2 regions of the Streptomyces sp. NPDC048338 genome follow, and region 2 is predicted to be linked to the other one. Evidence: riboswitches for the same ligand, from Rfam matches in the RefSeq annotation. Region 2 holds a riboswitch; the other holds the start of a gene.
The links. Region 2 has a riboswitch for S-adenosylmethionine ahead of thrC (threonine synthase). Riboswitches for the same ligand answer to the same signal wherever they lie in the genome.

Region 1: it holds a riboswitch for S-adenosylmethionine, as region 2 does, so the genes downstream of both, ACGFZF_RS01875 (aminotransferase class V-fold PLP-dependent enzyme) here and thrC (threonine synthase) in region 2, are expected to answer to the same signal.

The regions. Positions count from the first base shown of each region.
Region 1 is NZ_JBICYQ010000001.1:396,429-404,663, forward strand. It holds gene ACGFZF_RS01850 (NlpC/P60 family protein) at 1-815, opposite strand, end outside; gene ACGFZF_RS01855 (NYN domain-containing protein) at 1,071-2,435, opposite strand; gene ACGFZF_RS01860 (hypothetical protein) at 2,470-2,712, opposite strand; partial or broken gene ACGFZF_RS01865 (rhomboid family intramembrane serine protease) at 2,908-3,691, shown strand; gene ACGFZF_RS01870 (Lrp/AsnC family transcriptional regulator) at 3,688-3,969, shown strand; gene ACGFZF_RS01875 (aminotransferase class V-fold PLP-dependent enzyme) at 4,032-5,462, opposite strand; SAM riboswitch class IV at 5,693-5,809, opposite strand; gene trpD (anthranilate phosphoribosyltransferase) at 5,919-6,983, opposite strand; gene ACGFZF_RS01885 (cytochrome bc complex cytochrome b subunit) at 7,105-8,235, opposite strand, start outside.
Region 2 is NZ_JBICYQ010000018.1:156,908-165,142, reverse strand. It holds gene ACGFZF_RS34550 (hypothetical protein) at 1-712, shown strand, start outside; gene ACGFZF_RS34545 (hypothetical protein) at 702-2,375, shown strand; gene groL (chaperonin GroEL) at 2,463-4,091, opposite strand; gene ACGFZF_RS34535 (cold-shock protein) at 4,475-4,678, opposite strand; gene ACGFZF_RS34530 (MoaD/ThiS family protein) at 5,073-5,351, opposite strand; gene thrC (threonine synthase) at 5,381-6,691, opposite strand; SAM riboswitch class I at 6,685-6,841, opposite strand; gene ACGFZF_RS34520 (glucosyl-3-phosphoglycerate synthase) at 7,001-7,966, shown strand; gene ACGFZF_RS34515 (hypothetical protein) at 8,005-8,235, shown strand, end outside.

The DNA of each region.
Region 1 (8,235 bases), on a different contig from region 2:
GACACGCCGGCCTGGCGGTAGGCCCACTGGGTCAGACCCGAGCAGTCGTACGAGTTGGGGCCCTCGGCGCCGGAGACGTACGGCTTGCCGATCTGGGTGGCGGCGGCGCTGAGCGCGGCGGCGCCACGCTGCGAGGCGGGCACCTCGTTGCCGAGGTCGACCCGGTCGCCGGCGGCGCGGCTGGCACGCAGCTCGTCCTGCTGGATCTTGGCGCGCTCGGCGGCGGTCAGCGAGTTGAGCAGCTTCTGCGCATCGGCGAGCTTGCCCTGGAAGGCCTTCTTCTTCTCGCCGAGGGTCTTGCGGACGTCCTCGAGGTCGGCGAGCTTCGTCGTCGCCTCGGCCCGCTGCTGGGCGAGGGTGCGCTGCTTGGCCTGGATCGACTGGAGCACGTCGGCCTGCTTGGCGCCGAGCTGGTCGATCGCGGACGCCTTGTCGAGGTAGGTGTCCGGGTCGGAGGAGAGGAAGAGCTGGATCGCCGGGTCGATGCCGCCGGAGCGGTACTGCGCGCTGGCGACCGAACCGATGTTGTCGCGCAGGGTGTTGAGCTCCTGCTGACCGCGGGCCACCTTGTCCTGGAGGGCCCCGATCTCCTTCTGCAGCTTGCCGCGGCGCTCCTCGGCGAGGTTGTACTGCTCCGTGGCCTCCTCGGCCTCGTGGTGCAGCTTGTCGACCTTCGACTTCACGTCGTCGATCTTCGGCTTCGGAGCCGCCTGGGCGCCGGACTGGGCGGTGAGCGCGACAGCGGCAGCGGCGGTCACGGTGAGCACGGTCACACGGGTGCGGCTCGGCTGCTTGGGACGACGGTGGGACGCCACGAAGGCGATCTCCTTCTTCCTCGAGCCGCCAACCAGGCTGCGGCCGGCGGTTCCTCCGCTGCCATCCCCGATAGATGATCAACCGCGCGAAGGTTCGAGGCCCGACCCTAGTGACCTAGCTGTGATCAGTTCAAATCCTCATGAGCAAAATCTCGCTCACGCAGCACATTATTTACAGACACCGCACGGGCAGTAATGGCCACTTGACGGTGCGCCCTCCAGAATTCGGGCATTAGCCCCAGGACTTACGAGAAGTCACGAGACGCGCGAAAGCCGCTTCAGCAACAAGGCGGACGCGACCGGCCGGGCTCCGGACTTCGCTACTCCGTCGGCGACTTCGCGGTCGGTGGAGACCACCACGACGGGACGGCCCGGAGGCTCGGCACGCACCAGCTGGCGGATCAGCTCGTCCGCGGTGACACCCGGCTTAGAGAACAGCACCCGCACCCCGCGCGGCGGGGCGAGCAGCACCGGGGCCGCCAGCTCGGCCCCGTCGAAGACGCAGGTGATCTCGGCGCCCGAGCGGGCGGCGAGCGCGGAGAGCCCGCCGAGCAGCCGCAGCCGCTGCTTCTCCAGCGGCATGGTCGGATAGCCGGTCTTCGTGACGTTGTAGCCGTCCACGACCAGGTGCGCCTGCGGCAGTTCGAGCAGCTGGTCGAGGAGCGCCGGGTCGGTCTCCGAGAGCGCGCGGGCCGCGATGTCCTTCGGCGACATCCGGCCGGGCTCCACCGCGTCGACGGTGTCGGCGGGGTGCATGGAGGCGGGCGGCAGGGCCAGTTCACGGCGCAGCCCCTGCGCCGATTCCAGGACGGTGTCCAGCAGCAGTCGCAGGCGCATGTCCTCGACCGAGCGCCCCTCACGGGCGGCACGGCGGCTCGCCTCCAGCGCCGCCTCCACCTCGGCGAGCCGCGACTTGAGCCGGCGGCTCTCGCTCTCGGCGGCCGAGACCTGGGCTGCGGCCTCCGCCTTGACGGTGTCGATCTCGGCCTGGGCACGGCGCAGGGCGGCCTCGCCGCGCTTCACGTCGCTCTGGGCACTGCGCAGCTTGCGGTGAAGCGATTCCGCTTCCTTGCGGGTCGTCTCCAGGTCGTGGCGCAGTTGCTCGGTCTCGCTCCGGCCGCGCTCCTTGGCGTGCGCGACCTCCTCGCGCAGCCGCTCCAGCTCGCGCCGCCCGGCCTCGTCGGCCCGCTCGGCGTCCGCGCGCTGGGCCTCCTCGCCTGCGGCGGCGACCAGCTTGACCCAGCCCGCCGGGCGCAGGACGTAGGCCGCCGCGGCGACGTCGACGGGGTCGGCGGCGGCCGGCGGCGCGCCGGACTCGACCGCACCGGCAAGCTCGGGCTGGGCGTCCTTGAAACGCTCGCCGATGCGCTGCCGGAAGAGCGGGTCGCTCTCCAGGGCCGCGGCCATCGCGTTGCCGGCGAACTTGGCCCGCCGGCTCGCGGTGAAGCGCGCGTACTGCCGCAGGGGCGCGGGCAGCTCCGCGACGGTCAGCCCGCCGAAGGCGTCGGCGACCAGCGCGACGACCTTGCGCCGCACGCCGTCCGGCAGCGGCCGGTCGAGCGCCTCGGCGGCGTCGTCCGCCGCGCCGGCCGGTTCGTCACCACGCGTGGGCTGCTCCACGATCCGTCACCCCACTGTCATGCGCAGCGCTCCGTCAGGAAGCGCTGCCCGGCCTGTCCACCAGTTCGATCTGGTCCACCGCGTTGCACCAGCGACAGCGGACCGACTCGATGGTCTCACTGACCACCTCGCGCTCCTCCACCTTGGGCTCCCCGGCAAGGTCCAGATGGATGTACTCGACGACCTTGGAGGAGCGGGTCACGTCGAATCGGGTCAGATTGCCGCAGAGTGTGCAGCGCCAGCGGGTCTCGGCGGTCGGCTGGGGAATCGCCGTCATCGTGCCGTCCTCGTTTCTTGGTGCGTGATACCAGGTGCGGGAGCCGCGGTGCGCCGTCGAACTGCGGATGTAATGCCCGTACCCTACGGCCATCGGGGTACGCCCTGCTCGGGCGGAGCCCGGCGCACGGGCCGGTACCGCGCGCCCCGGCGAGGCGCTCTGTCCGCGTCGACCCCGGTACGTCATGATCTGTCCATGATCGACTGGCGGGGAGCGGCCCTCGGCGCCTGGCACGGCGCGCGGAACGGACCGACGGTGACGTACGGCCTGATCGCCCTCTGCTGCCTCGCGTTCCTGATCAGCCCGGTCTCCGGGCTGGTCCCGGCGCACGGCACGGGGGACGCGTCCCTGATCGCCCAGAGCGCGTACTTCCACCGCTGGGGAGTGGTGCCGGCGGAACTGATGGACAGCGAGCCGCGCGCCCTGCTGACCCCGCTCACCGCGCTGTTCGTCCACGGCAGCTGGCTGCATCTGCTCGGGAACATGCTGTTCCTCTACGTCTTCGGCGCGATGGCCGAGGAACGGATGGGGCCGGTGCCGTTCCTGCTCTTCTACCTCGCCTGCGGCTACCTCGCCCTGCTCGGCTACGCCGCCGCCTACGCGAGCAGCGAGCAGACCCTGGTCGGGGCGTCGGGGGCGATCTCGGGGGTGCTCGGGGCGTTCCTCTACCTCTTCCCCCGCTCCCGGGTCACCAGCCTCTTCCCCTTCCTCCTCTTCCTGCCGCTGCGGTTCCCCGCCTGGATCGTGCTGGTCTTCTGGTTCGTGCTGCAGTGGCTGGCCGCCCGGGCGGCCGGGGCGGGACCCGGGGTCGCCTATCTGGCACACGTGGTCGGCTTCGCCGTGGGCTTCCTCTACGCCTGGGGCCGGTACCGCCGGCGGGGTGGCCGCGGGGTGCTTCCCCGGCGCGACGGCGACGGAAGCCGGGCGGGCTAGAGTGAAGGCCCCAGCCGCGGCGACCGAGGGAGTAAGCCAGCCGTGATCACCGCGATCGTGCTCATCAAGACCAGCGTGGACCGCATTCCCGAGATCGCGGAGTCGATCGCCTCGCTCGACAGCGTCAGCGAGGTCTTCTCGGTCACCGGTACCTACGACCTGATCGCCATGGTGCGCGTGCCGAAGCACGACGACCTGGCGGACGTCATCCCGGGCCGCATCAGCAAGATCCCCGGCGTCGAGGCCACGGACACGCACGTCGCGTTCCGTACGTACTCCCAGCACGACCTGGAAGCGGCCTTCGCCATCGGCCTGGAGTCGTAACATCCGTCACGAGTGAAGGGGGCCTCCCGGGGGAGGCCCCCTTCACTCGTACGAGTGGGTGGTCAGCCGCGGTCCGGCACGCAGCGGCCGTCCTCGGTGCGGTACTTCCACTGCGCGCCGTCGCGGACGAGCTCCCGTACGGCGCCGACGAAACGCTCCACGTGCTCGTCCGGCGTACCGGCGCCGAAGCTGACCCGGATGGCGTTCAGCGACCGCTCGCCCGGCTCGGCCTCCGGGGCGCCGCACTCGCCGACGTCCTGCGGGTCGCTGCCCAGCAGGGTCCGCACCAGCGGGTGGGCGCAGAAGAGACCGTCGCGGACGCCGATGCCGTACTCGGCGGAGAGCGCGGCGGCGAAGTGCGAGCTGTTCCAGCCCTCCACCACGAAGGAGATGACGCCGACGCGCGGGGAGTCGTCGCCGAACAGCGAGAGCACCCTGACCTCGGGCACCTCGGCCAGGCCCGCGCGCACCGTGGCGATCAGGTGCTGCTCGCGGGCGACCAGGGAGTCGAAGCCGGCTTCGGTCAGCGCCTTGCAGGCGGAGGCGATCGAGTAGACGCCGATGACGTTCGGGGATCCGGCCTCGTGGCGGGCGGCGGTGGTGTGCCACTCGACGTCCACTCCCCCGTCGGCGCGGCGGGCGACCTTGCGGGAGGCGCCGCCGCCCGCGAGGTACGGCTCGGCCTCCTGGAGCCAGTCGGCACGTCCGGCGAGGACGCCGGAGCCGAAGGGGGCGTACAGCTTGTGGCCGGAGAAGGCCACCCAGTCGACGTCCGACTCCCGGACGGACACGGGGTGGTGGGGCGCGAGCTGGGCGGCGTCGAGGACGATGCGGGCGCCGTGGGCGTGCGCGGCGGCGGCGAGCTCCTTGACCGGCCACAGTTCGCCGGTGACGTTGGACGCGCCGGTCACGCAGACCAGCGCCGGACCGTGCGGCTCGCGGGCGGCCAGCGCCTGCTCCAGGATCTCGACGGCCTGGGCGGGCGTGCGCGGCGCGTTGAGGTAGCTGACCTGGGCGTCCTTCCAGGGCAGCAGCGAGGCGTGGTGCTCGGTCTCGAAGACGAAGACCTGGCAGTCGGCCGGAACCACGGCGGCGAGCAGGTTCAGCGAGTCGGTGGTGGAGCGGGTGAAGACGACCTGGTCGTCGGCGCGGCAGTCGAGGAACTCGGCGACGGTGACCCGGCTGTTCTCGAAGAGGTCGGTGGACAGCTGCGAGAGGTAGCCGGCGCCCCGGTGGACGCTGCCGTAGTACGGGGCGTACGCGGCGACGTCGTCCCAGACCCGCTGGAGCGCCGGGGCGCTGGCCGCGTAGTCGAGCGCGGCATAGCTGACCTCGCCGCCGGTCACCAGGGGGACGGTGACGTCCCGGCCGAGCACCGGGAGCGGGGCCGCGCAGCAGGGATCGGCGGAGTCGGCGGCGGTGACGGGCTCGCCGCCCGCGGTGGGCACGGTGGCGATGACGGAAGCGGCGGCGGCGTTCGGGCACACGGACATGGCGAAGTCTCCCTGCGGGACGGAGTGTCCCCTCGGCCGAGGAGGGGATGGTGACGTGAGAAGCCCGCAGGGCACGACGAAGAAGGGTGCCGCGTACGGGAGTTGCCTCGACAGGCGGCACGGAGGGCCGCTCGGAGGGAATGGGAAAGAAGGAGGGCCGGAGGCCCTAGCACATTCGCTTGCTCACGAGACTGCTCCCTCGAGGACCAAGGACCCCAGGGTTCCGCAGGGGTCCGCGCTTGCCGCGGACCTTGCTGTCCACGGCCTGGTCTTCACCCGGGGCACCCCGCCACGGACGGAGGGTTGCCGGACAGCAAGCCGGGGCCTGAACGCTGTCACTCATGACCTGCTCCGAAGTTATGCCACGTGATCGCTCCGGCGCAACCCGTGTCCGGATCACGGGACACGAAAGGGCCCCGCCGCAGCGGGGCCCCTCGGTCGTCCCTACGACGCTCCCTACGCGTTGCTGGCCGCGACCCAGCGCTCCAGGGCCTGCCGCGCCGCTCCGGAGTCGATCGACTCCGCCGCCTTCGCGATGCCCGACGCGAGCTGCTCCGTCAGCGTGCCTGCGCCGGGGTCGAGCGCCGTGAGGGCGGCCGCCGAGTTGAGCAGCACCGCGTCCCGTACGGGACCGGTCTCGCCGGCCAGCAGCCGGCGGGCCACGTCCGCGTTGAAGGAGGCGTCGGCGCCGCGCAGCGCCTCCACCGGCACCAGCTCGATGCCGACGTCCCGCGGGTCGAAGGCCTCCTCGCGCACCGCGCCGTCCCGGACCACCCACACCCGGGAGGTGGCCGTGGTGGTGAGCTCGTCGAGGCCGTCGTCGCCGCGGAAGACCAGGGCCGAGGAGCCGCGCTCGGCGAGTACGCCCGCCATGATCGGGGCCATCCGGGCGTCGGCCACGCCGGTGGCCTGGGACCTGACCCGGGCCGGGTTGGTGAGCGGGCCGAGGAAGTTGAAGACGGTGCGCACGCCGAGCTGGCCGCGGGCGGTGGCGACGTGACGCAGCGCCGGGTGGAACTTGACCGCGAAGCAGAAGGTGATGCCGGCCTCCTCGGCGACCTCGGCCACCCGCCGCGGGGTGAGCTCCAGGTTGACGCCGAGCTTCTCCAGGACGTCGGAGGCGCCCGAGGCCGAGGAGGCCGCCCGGTTGCCGTGCTTGACGACCTTGGCCCCGGTGCCGGCCACCACGATCGCCGACATGGTGGAGATGTTGACCGTCTTCGCGCCGTCGCCGCCGGTGCCGACGATGTCGACGGTGCGGCCGGGCACCTCGATGGTGTTGGCGTGCGCGTACATCGTGCGGACGAGGCCGGTGATCTCCTCGACGGTCTCGCCCTTGGCGCGCAGCGCGACCGCGAAGCCGGCGATCTGCACGTCGGTCGCCTCGCCGCTCATGATGCGGTCCATCGCCCAGGCCGAGTCCTCGGTGCCGAGGTCGCCGCCGTCCAGCAGGGTGTTCAGCACGGCCGGCCAGGAGCGACCCGCCGTGGTAGGTCCTCCAGCGGGGGTCACAGCGCTCATGGCAGCTCCAGGTTCGACACGTATCGGTGGTGATCCCACCCTATCGAGCCGGCGGCACGGCAAAGAGCCCCGTCCATCGAATGGACGGGGCTCCTGCCGTGGCGACCTTCAGGTCAGGTGATCAGTGGTGGCCGTGGCCGCTGGTGATCTCCTTGTACTCCTCGGCGGTGGGCTTGGCGATCTGGCTGTCCTCGCCGTAGTAGCTCCGGTTGAGCTTGATCCGGAGCCTCTCGATGGCGCCGACCTTGCGCTCCACACCGTTCTCGTCGACCAGCGGGCCGAGCTCGGCCGGCTGGTTCTGCTCGTGCGCCGTGAGGCGGTACAGCTCGCCCTGGCTGAGCGGCTGGTGGATCTCGACGAACTCACCGTGCGGCAGGCGCTTGATGATGCCGGACTCGCGTCCGTGCAGCACCTTGTCCTTGTCCCGGCGCTGGAGGCCGAGGCAGATCCGCTTGGTGACGACGAAGGCGATGACCGGTCCGACGAAGAAGAAGATCCGGACGAACCAGGTGATCGAGTTCAGCGACAGGTGGAAGTGGGTGGCCCAGAGGTCGTTTCCACCACCGATGAGCATGACCATGTACGCGGTGATCCAGGCGACGCCGAAGGCGGTGCGCGTCGGAGCGTTGCGCGGACGCTGCGCGATGTGGTGCTCGCGCTTGTCGCCCGTGATCCAGGACTCGATGAACGGGTAGACCGCGATGGCCGCCAGGACCGCCGGGAAGATCGCCAGCGGGATCATCACGCCCAGGACCAGCGTGTGGCCCCAGAGGTTGATCTCCCAGCCCGGCATGACACGGATCAGACCCTCGGCGAAGCCCATGTACCAGTCGGGCTGGGCGCCGGTGGACACCTGGTCCGGCCGGTACGGGCCGATCGCCCAGATCGGGTTGATCGAGGCGATCGCCGCGACGACCGAGATGACACCGAAGACCAGGAAGAAGAAGCCTCCGGCCTTGGCCATGTAGACCGGCAGCAGCGGCATGCCCACGACGTTCTTGTTCGTCCGGCCGGGGCCCTCGAACTGCGTGTGCTTGTGGTAGAAGACCAGGATCAGGTGGGCGACCACCAGACCCAGCATGATGCCGGGCAGCAGCAGGATGTGGGCCGAGTAGAACCGGGCCACGAAGTCGCCGCCGGGGAACTCCCCGCCGAACAGGAACATCGACAGGTACGTGCCGATGATCGGCACGGACAGGATCGCGCCCTGCATGAAGCGGACACCGGTGCCGGAGAGCAGGTCGTCCGGGAG
Region 2 (8,235 bases):
CCAGTACACGACCGGCGCCGTCTACACCGGGCTGCGTCCTTCCGTCTACTACGGCAAGGGCAACGACCGTCCGTACGACGTGGCCGCCATCGCGGTCCCGCAGCAGTTCTCGTACACCCAGTACCGGATGAGCCTGGACGAGTTCGGCAAGGTCACCGCCTACGGGCAGCTGGGTGACGGCACCACCTACTGCGCCACCAAGCGCGACTGGGTCGCGCTCCAGGTGTCGCTGGACAACGGGCGCACCTGGGGCCAGCTGAAGTCCGCTCCGGTCAGCGACTACTGCACCTACTCGTTCGACGTCTGGGGCTACACCGACGGCCTCTACCGGATCTACCACCCGGAGACCGACCGCTTCGTCTCGAAGACGAGCACCCCGGTGCGTCTCGCCCGCAACCCGACCCGGATCGTCAACGTCACGATCAGCCCGTCGCGGCCGCGGACGAACACGCAGATGACGGTCAAGGGTCTCGTGCAGCAGAAGGTCAACGGGGTCTGGAAGGCCATGCCGGGCGCCAAGCTGACGCTGGTCTTCAAGCCCAAGGGCGACCCGAACTGGTACTGGGCCAAGAAGGACGTGGCGACGAACAGCTACGGCAACTTCAGCTTCAGCACCACCAATTACGGCGACGGCACGTGGGCCCTGTTCCTGCAGTCCAAGTCCGGTTACTTCTACAGCGAGTCGAGGACCATCTATGTCGATGCGCTCTGACCTGCGGTTCTCCGCCGTCTCCCTCGTCACCGCGCTCGCCATCGGCGCGGGGGCCGCTCCGGCCCTCGCCGACGAGACGCCCGGTGCGCCGGCCCCCGTGGGCATCGGGCGGGCCGTCACGGACGCCGACCAGCGCGGTGTCTTCCGGGTGACCGCGTGGACGGACGCGCCGCAGGCGGCCGTCACCTCGGTGTCCGCGAAGGTCCGGCAGGGCGACACCGTCCTCGCCGACGTGCCGGCGCTCGTCGAGCAGACGAAGGGCACGTTCGCCCTTCCCTCGGAGGCCACGCTCAAGCTGGCCGAGGACGGCGGGACCATCCCGGCGCTCGGCAAGTACGCGATCGACGTGACGGCCACGGACTCGCTGGGCAACACGGTGACCCGCACGAACGCGGGCACGCTGGACTTCACGCTGCGGCCGCTGCTCACCTTCGCCGTCGGCGTGCCCGGCTGGAACGACCCGAACATCCGCCCGCAGGGCAAGCTGACGGGTGTCCAGCCCGGTTCGGGTGACGTGGTTCCGCTGCCGGGCCGTTCGGTCTCGTACCAGCGCTCGACGCCGGACGAGGGCCCGGTGCTGTCCGCGGTCACGACGGACGGCGGCGAGTTCTCCGGCGACCCGATCCCGGCGACGCGGCAGTACGAGTCGTACAAGGCCACGTTCAGCGAGGACAGCTCCGAGGTGCACGGCAGCACCTACGACTGGCGGTGGTTCTCGGAGTGGCAGGCCCGCAAGATGACGGTGACCGCCTCCGCCGACAAGACCCGTGCGGTCAGCGGTGAGGTCGTCACGATCACCGGCCGGGTCACCGACCCGGAGAACGGTGGTGCCCCGCTGGCCGACCAGCCGGTGCGGGTGGTTCTGGGCGCGCCGCACGACTACTACCACGAGGCCACGCCGTTCCCGCAGACGGTGCGGACCGACGCGGAGGGCAACTTCACGGCGAAGCTGGTCGCCGCTCCGGGCCCGAACGCGGAGGGCTGGACCGTCTCGTCGGCCGACCTGTTCCAGGCGTTCTCGCCGGTGCAGGGCCGTCTGGTGATGCCGCTGGACTCGCGTACGGACGTCCTGAACTACTCGCTCGCGACCGACGCGCGCCTGACGGTGTGGGGAACGTTCCGTTCGACGTACGAGCGCTGGTCGGGCATCTCGTCGAACCAGACGGTGGTGCTGGAGCAGTCGCCCGACGGGCGGACCGGCTGGAAGAAGATCGGTTCGACCGACTTCTACTCCTCGGTCCGGGTGCCCTTCGGCATCGGCGCGTGGAACACGGGCGGCTGGTTCCGGGTCAGGCACCTGATCTCGGACCAGTACGCGGAGTCCGTGAGCAAGCCGTTCTACATCGTCCGCACGCCGACCCGGGTGCAGAGCGTGAACGCGGCTCCGGAGCCGGTCCGCAAGGGCGCGACGATCACGGTGACGGCTTCGCTCCAGCACGACAGCAGTGGCTGGCGGGCTCTCGGGGCCCAGCCGGTGAGCGTGTGGTTCCGGCCGTGGGGGCAGAGCACCTGGAAGAAGGTGGCGTCCGGCACGTCGGCTTCGAACGGCGCGGTCTCCCTGAAGACCACGGCGTCCGTCGACGGCTGGTACACGGTCCGCTACTACGGTGACGGGACGCACTTCCAGGCGTTCGGCGGCGAGGACTGGATCGACGTGCGCTGACCTCGGGCGGCAACGCGAGAGGGCTGCACCCCCGTGACGGGGATGCAGCCCTCTTTCGCGTTCAGCGAGGAACTACCGAGCCGGGGCTCAGAAGTCCATGTCACCGCCCGGCATGCCGCCCGGAGCGCCGGCAGCGGCCTTCTCCGGCTTGTCGGCGATGACGGCCTCGGTGGTGAGGAACAGCGCGGCGATCGACGCGGCGTTCTGCAGCGCGGAGCGCGTGACCTTCGCCGGGTCGATGATGCCCTCGGCGATGAGGTCGACGTACTCGTTGGTCGCGGCGTTGAGGCCGTGGCCGACGGGCAGGTTGCGGACCTTCTCCGCCACGACGCCGCCCTCGAGGCCGGCGTTGACGGCGATCTGCTTCAGCGGGGCCTCGAGGGCCAGCTTCACGATCGCGGCACCCGTGGCCTCGTCGCCCGTGAGGTCGCCCTCGAGCTTCTCGAAGACCGAGGAGGCCTGCAGCAGGGCCACGCCACCACCGGCGACGATGCCCTCCTCGACGGCCGCCTTGGCGTTGCGCACGGCGTCCTCGATGCGGTGCTTGCGCTCCTTGAGCTCGACCTCGGTCGCGGCGCCGGCCTTGATGACGGCCACGCCGCCGGCCAGCTTCGCGAGGCGCTCCTGGAGCTTCTCGCGGTCGTAGTCCGAGTCGGAGTTCTCGATCTCGGCACGGATCTGGTTGACGCGACCGGCAACCTGGTCGCTCTCGCCGGAGCCGTCGACGATCGTGGTCTCGTCCTTGGTGATGACGACCTTGCGGGCGCGGCCCAGCAGGTCCAGGCCGGCGTTCTCGAGCTTGAGACCGACCTCCTCGGAGATGACCGTGCCGCCCGTGAGGATGGCGATGTCGTTCAGCATGGCCTTGCGGCGGTCGCCGAAGCCCGGGGCCTTGACCGCGACGGACTTGAAGGTGCCGCGGATCTTGTTGACGACCAGGGTCGACAGGGCCTCGCCCTCGACGTCCTCGGCGATGATCAGCAGGGGCTTGCCCGACTGCATGACCTTCTCCAGGAGCGGGAGCAGGTCCTTCACGGAGGAGATCTTGGAGTTGACGATCAGGATGTACGGGTCGTCCAGGGACGCCTCCATACGCTCCATGTCGGTGGCGAAGTACGCCGAGATGTAGCCCTTGTCGAAGCGCATACCCTCGGTGAGCTCCAGCTCCAGACCGAAGGTCTGGGACTCCTCGACGGTGATGACGCCTTCCTTGCCGACCTTGTCCATGGCCTCGGCGATGAGCTCGCCGATCTGGGTGTCGGCGGCGGAGATGGAGGCCGTGGAAGCGATCTGCTCCTTGGTCTCGACATCCTTGGCCTGCTCGAGCAGGGCGGCGGAGACGGCCTCGACGGCCTTCTCGATGCCGCGCTTGAGGGCCATCGGGTTGGCGCCGGCGGCGACGTTGCGCAGGCCTTCGCGGACGAGCGCCTGGGCGAGGACGGTCGCGGTGGTCGTACCGTCACCGGCGACGTCGTCCGTCTTCTTGGCGACTTCCTTGACCAGCTCGGCGCCGATCTTCTCGTACGGGTCCTCGAGCTCGATCTCCTTGGCGATGGAGACACCATCGTTGGTGATCGTGGGGGCGCCCCACTTCTTCTCGAGGACGACGTTGCGACCCTTCGGGCCGAGGGTGACCTTGACGGCGTCAGCGAGCTGGTTCATGCCGCGCTCGAGACCGCGCCGGGCCTCCTCGTCGAACGCGATGATCTTGGCCATGTGAAGTGGTCCTCCCGGACATGGGGTGGATAACGCTCCAGGACCGCGCCGACGCCCGCGACGGACGGCCTGCGTGCCCGGCGGTTCCTTGCCCCACCTGGCCAGCGGGCCTCGTCTGCCCGATCCTCGTAAGCACTCTCACCTTCAGAGTGCTAACGCCAATGATTAGCACTCGACCCATGCGAGTGCAAGCGCCTCTCGGGGATCGGGCCGCACGGCGGGGCGCGACGGGCGCGCACGGGCGGCGCGTCGGCGCGGTTCCGGCGCGGCGAGGGAGGCCGGACGCCGCGCGGGGTGTCGCGGAGACGCACGAGAGGTCCGCATCCGGTCAGGATGCGGACCTCTCGGCGTGAGTGCGTATGTGGTGGCCGATCGCGCCGCGTTCAGACGGCGAGCTTGACCATGTCCGCCTGCGGACCCTTCTGGCCCTGCGAGATCTCGAACTCGACTCGCTGACCCTCTTCAAGGGTGCGGTAGCCGTCCATCTGGATCGCGCTGTAGTGGACGAATACATCCGCACCACCGTCGACCGCGATGAAGCCGTAGCCCTTCTCCGCGTTGAACCACTTGACGGTGCCCTGAGCCATGCCTAACTCCCCTATTACTGGCCCTTGCGCGGGACCGCACTTCGCGACCCCGGGTCAGACCCTGCGCCGGAACGCGTCGACCGCGGCTGAATGTATCTGCCCAACTGCCCTCTGCAACAGGTCAATCGGACGAGAATTCTGGGCATGCAGGAAAGGAGAATTGCGGAGAATTTGCTGAATTACGGGGCAAGTCGGGCCCGGCAAAGTGCGCAGAAGGTACACAAGACTCGAACACTTTGGCTGCTTCTTGTCAGGTCCGGGCGCATTCTCATATGCGCCTGGCATGAGCAGCGGAGGGGACTTCCCCAACTCTATCTCGTTCAACCATGCAGAATTGCCCCCTCCGTTTCTCGACGGAAGGGGCAATTCAGGTGACTGCGGGTAACCCCGGGGCTCAGCAGCCCCCGGCGACGGCCGGGATGATGGACACGCCGGCGCCGTCCGGCGTCGCCGTCTCGAGGCCCTGCTCGAAGCGCACGTCGTCGTCGTTGACGTACACGTTCACGAAGCGGCGCAGCTTGCCCTGGTCGTCCAGGACGCGGGCCGCGATGCCCGTGTGGTTCTTCTCCAGGTCGGCGATGACCTCGGAGAGGGTGGTGCCCTCCGCCGGAACCTCGGCCTGACCGCCCGTGTAGGTGCGGAGGATGGTGGGGATGCGGACCTTGACGCTCATGGGGGTGCTGCCTTCCGTGACGGGGGTGGTCAGTGGGCCAGGCCGGCGTCGCGGAACGCGTCCAGGCTCGGGCGGATGGTGGCGGTCGCCTGGGAGGTATCGGCCACCGCGTCCAGGGTCTTGAGTCCGTCACCGGTGTTCAGGACGACGGTGGTCAGGCTCGGGTCGATGAGGCCCGCCTCGATCAGCTTCTTCGTGACGCCGACCGTCACGCCGCCCGCCGTCTCGGCGAAGATGCCCTCGGTCTGCGCGAGCAGCTTGATCGCGTCGACGACCTGCTCGTCGTTCACGTCCTCCACCGCGCCGCCCGTGCGGCGCGCGATGTCCAGGACGTAGGGGCCGTCGGCCGGGTTTCCGATCGCCAGGGACTTGGCGATCGTGTTCGGCTTCTGCGGGCGCACGACGTCGTGGCCGGCCTTGAAGGCCGCCGACACCGGGGAGCAGCCCTCCGCCTGGGCGCCGAAGATCTTGTAGGGCCGGTCCTCGACGAGGCCGAGCTTCACGAGCTCCTGCAGGCCCTTGTCGATCTTCGTGAGCTGGGAGCCGGAGGCGATCGGGATGACGATCTGGTCGGGCAGCCGCCAGCCGAGCTGCTCGCAGATCTCGTAGGCGAGCGTCTTGGAGCCCTCGCCGTAGTACGGGCGCAGGTTGACGTTGACGAAGCCCCAGCCCTCGCCGAGGGGGTCGCCGATGAGCTCGGAGCAGAAGCGGTTGACGTCGTCGTAGTTGCCCTCGATGCCGACGAGGTCGCCGCCGTACACCGCGGCCATGACGACCTTGCCCTGCTCCAGGTCGTGCGGGATGAACACGCAGGAGCGGAAGCCGGCGCGCGCGGCGGCGGCGCCGACGGCGCCGGCCAGGTTGCCGGTGGAGGAGCAGGACAGGGTGGTGAAGCCGAAGGCGCGGGCGGCCTCGAGGGCCTGGGCGACGACGCGGTCCTTGAAGGAGTGCGTCGGGTTGCCGGAGTCGTCCTTGACGAAGAGCTTGCCGGGCTCGACACCGAGCTCGCGGGCGAGGTTGTCGGCCTGGACGAGCTTGGTCCAGCCGGGGTTCAGGTTCGGCTTCTCTGCGACGTCGGCCGGGACGGGCAGCAGCGGGGCGTAGCGCCAGATGTTGGCGGGGCCGGCCTCGATCCGCTTGCGCAGCGATTCGGGGTCGCCGACGGGGAGGTCGTACGCGACTTCGAGGGGGCCGAAACACAGCTCACAGGCGAAAATCGGGCCGAGGGGGAAAACTTCGCCACATTCCCGACAGGAAAGCCCGGAAGCGGGACCGAGGTCGACCGTGGAAGCGGTGGAAACAGTCTGTACAGCCATGGAGGCGAGGCCCTTTCTCCTCATCTTTCCCATGGCGGACGTCGCCATGAGACGGATTTGGCACCTTCCCTAGCCGGGAGCCTCGCGGGCGCAGTGCGACGACTGCGGACGAGACCGACTGGAGGGTTGCCGGGGCTTCAACGGGCCGTTTCCCTCTGCCCCTCTGGATGAGCGGTATTCGATTGGGTGGTGCGGTTGTGTGGACGCCGACGGCACCCCGACGTGCGTCGGACCTCGGCGTTGTTCAAGACTGTAACCGAAGGCGCGGACTGTTGAGATAGTCGTCCGAACCGCGAGATGGATCACACAAACGGCAACTGGGGAGTAACGGACGTGCTGGATGAAGTGGAGCGCTGGCTGGCCCGGCGGTCCTGGTCCGTGACAGACCGTCCGCTGGAGCAGCTCCTGGCCGCGAAGCGGGGCACGCGGGTCAGCGTCGTGCTGCCCGCGCTGAACGAGGAGGCGACGGTCGGGGACATCGTCGCGGTGATCCGGCGGGAGCTGATGTCGCGGGCGGTCCCGCTCGTGGACGAGCTGGTGGTGGTCGACTCGGGGTCCACCGACCGCACGGCCGAGGTGGCGGCGGCGGCCGGGGCCCGGGTCGTGGCGCGGGACGCGATCCTGCCGCGGATACCCGCCCTGCCCGGCAAGGGCGAGGTGCTGTGGCGGTCCCTGATGGCGACGGACGGGGACGTCGTCTGCTTCGTGGACGCCGATCTGCGGGACTTCTCGGCGGACTTCGTCTCGGGGATCGTCGGCCCGCTCCTGACCGATCCGGGCGTCGACTTCGTCAAGGCGATGTACGACCGGCCGCTCGGGGACGCGCCCGGCCAGGGGGGCCGGGTGACCGAGCTGGTGGCCCGCCCGCTGCTGAACCTGCACTGGCCGCGGCTGGCCGGCTTCGTGCAGCCACTGGGCGGCGAGTACGCGGTGCGGCGCTCGCTGCTGGAGCGGCTGCCCTTCCCGGTCGGCTACGGCGTGGAGCTGGGGCTGCTGGTCGACGCGCTGCATGCGGCGGGCCTGGACGCGCTCGCCCAGGTCGACGTGGGGGTGCGCAAGCACCGTCACCAGGACGAGCAGGCTCTCGGCCGGATGGCGGCGGCGATCTACCGGACGGCGCAGCTGCGGCTGTCCCGCGGGCATCTGGTGCGGCCCTGGCTGACGCAGTTCGAGCGGGCCGAGGGGGGCGACGGGCCGGGCGCGCGCGGGAGCTTCGTGCCGCGGACGTACCCGGTGGACACGGAGGAGCGTCCTCCGATGGTCGAGATCGCGGAGTACGCGCAGCGCCGCGTGGCGTAACGCCACCCGATGATCGTTTTTGCCTACATTTCGCTGTTATGCGACGCACCTCTCCCCTGGGCAGAACGGCGGCGGCCGGCGTGCTGACGGCGGCCGCACTCCTCCTCGCCGTGACCGGTCCCGCCGCCGCGGACGCGGTGGTGCCCGCCGCCGGGCCGTCCGTGGTCTCCGCGGACGCGCCCCCGACGCCTGCCGACTCCGCGGCCGGGCCCGCCGGGGACGACCGGCAGCCGGGGGCCCGTCTCGCGGAGCGGACCCCCGGGCGGGCA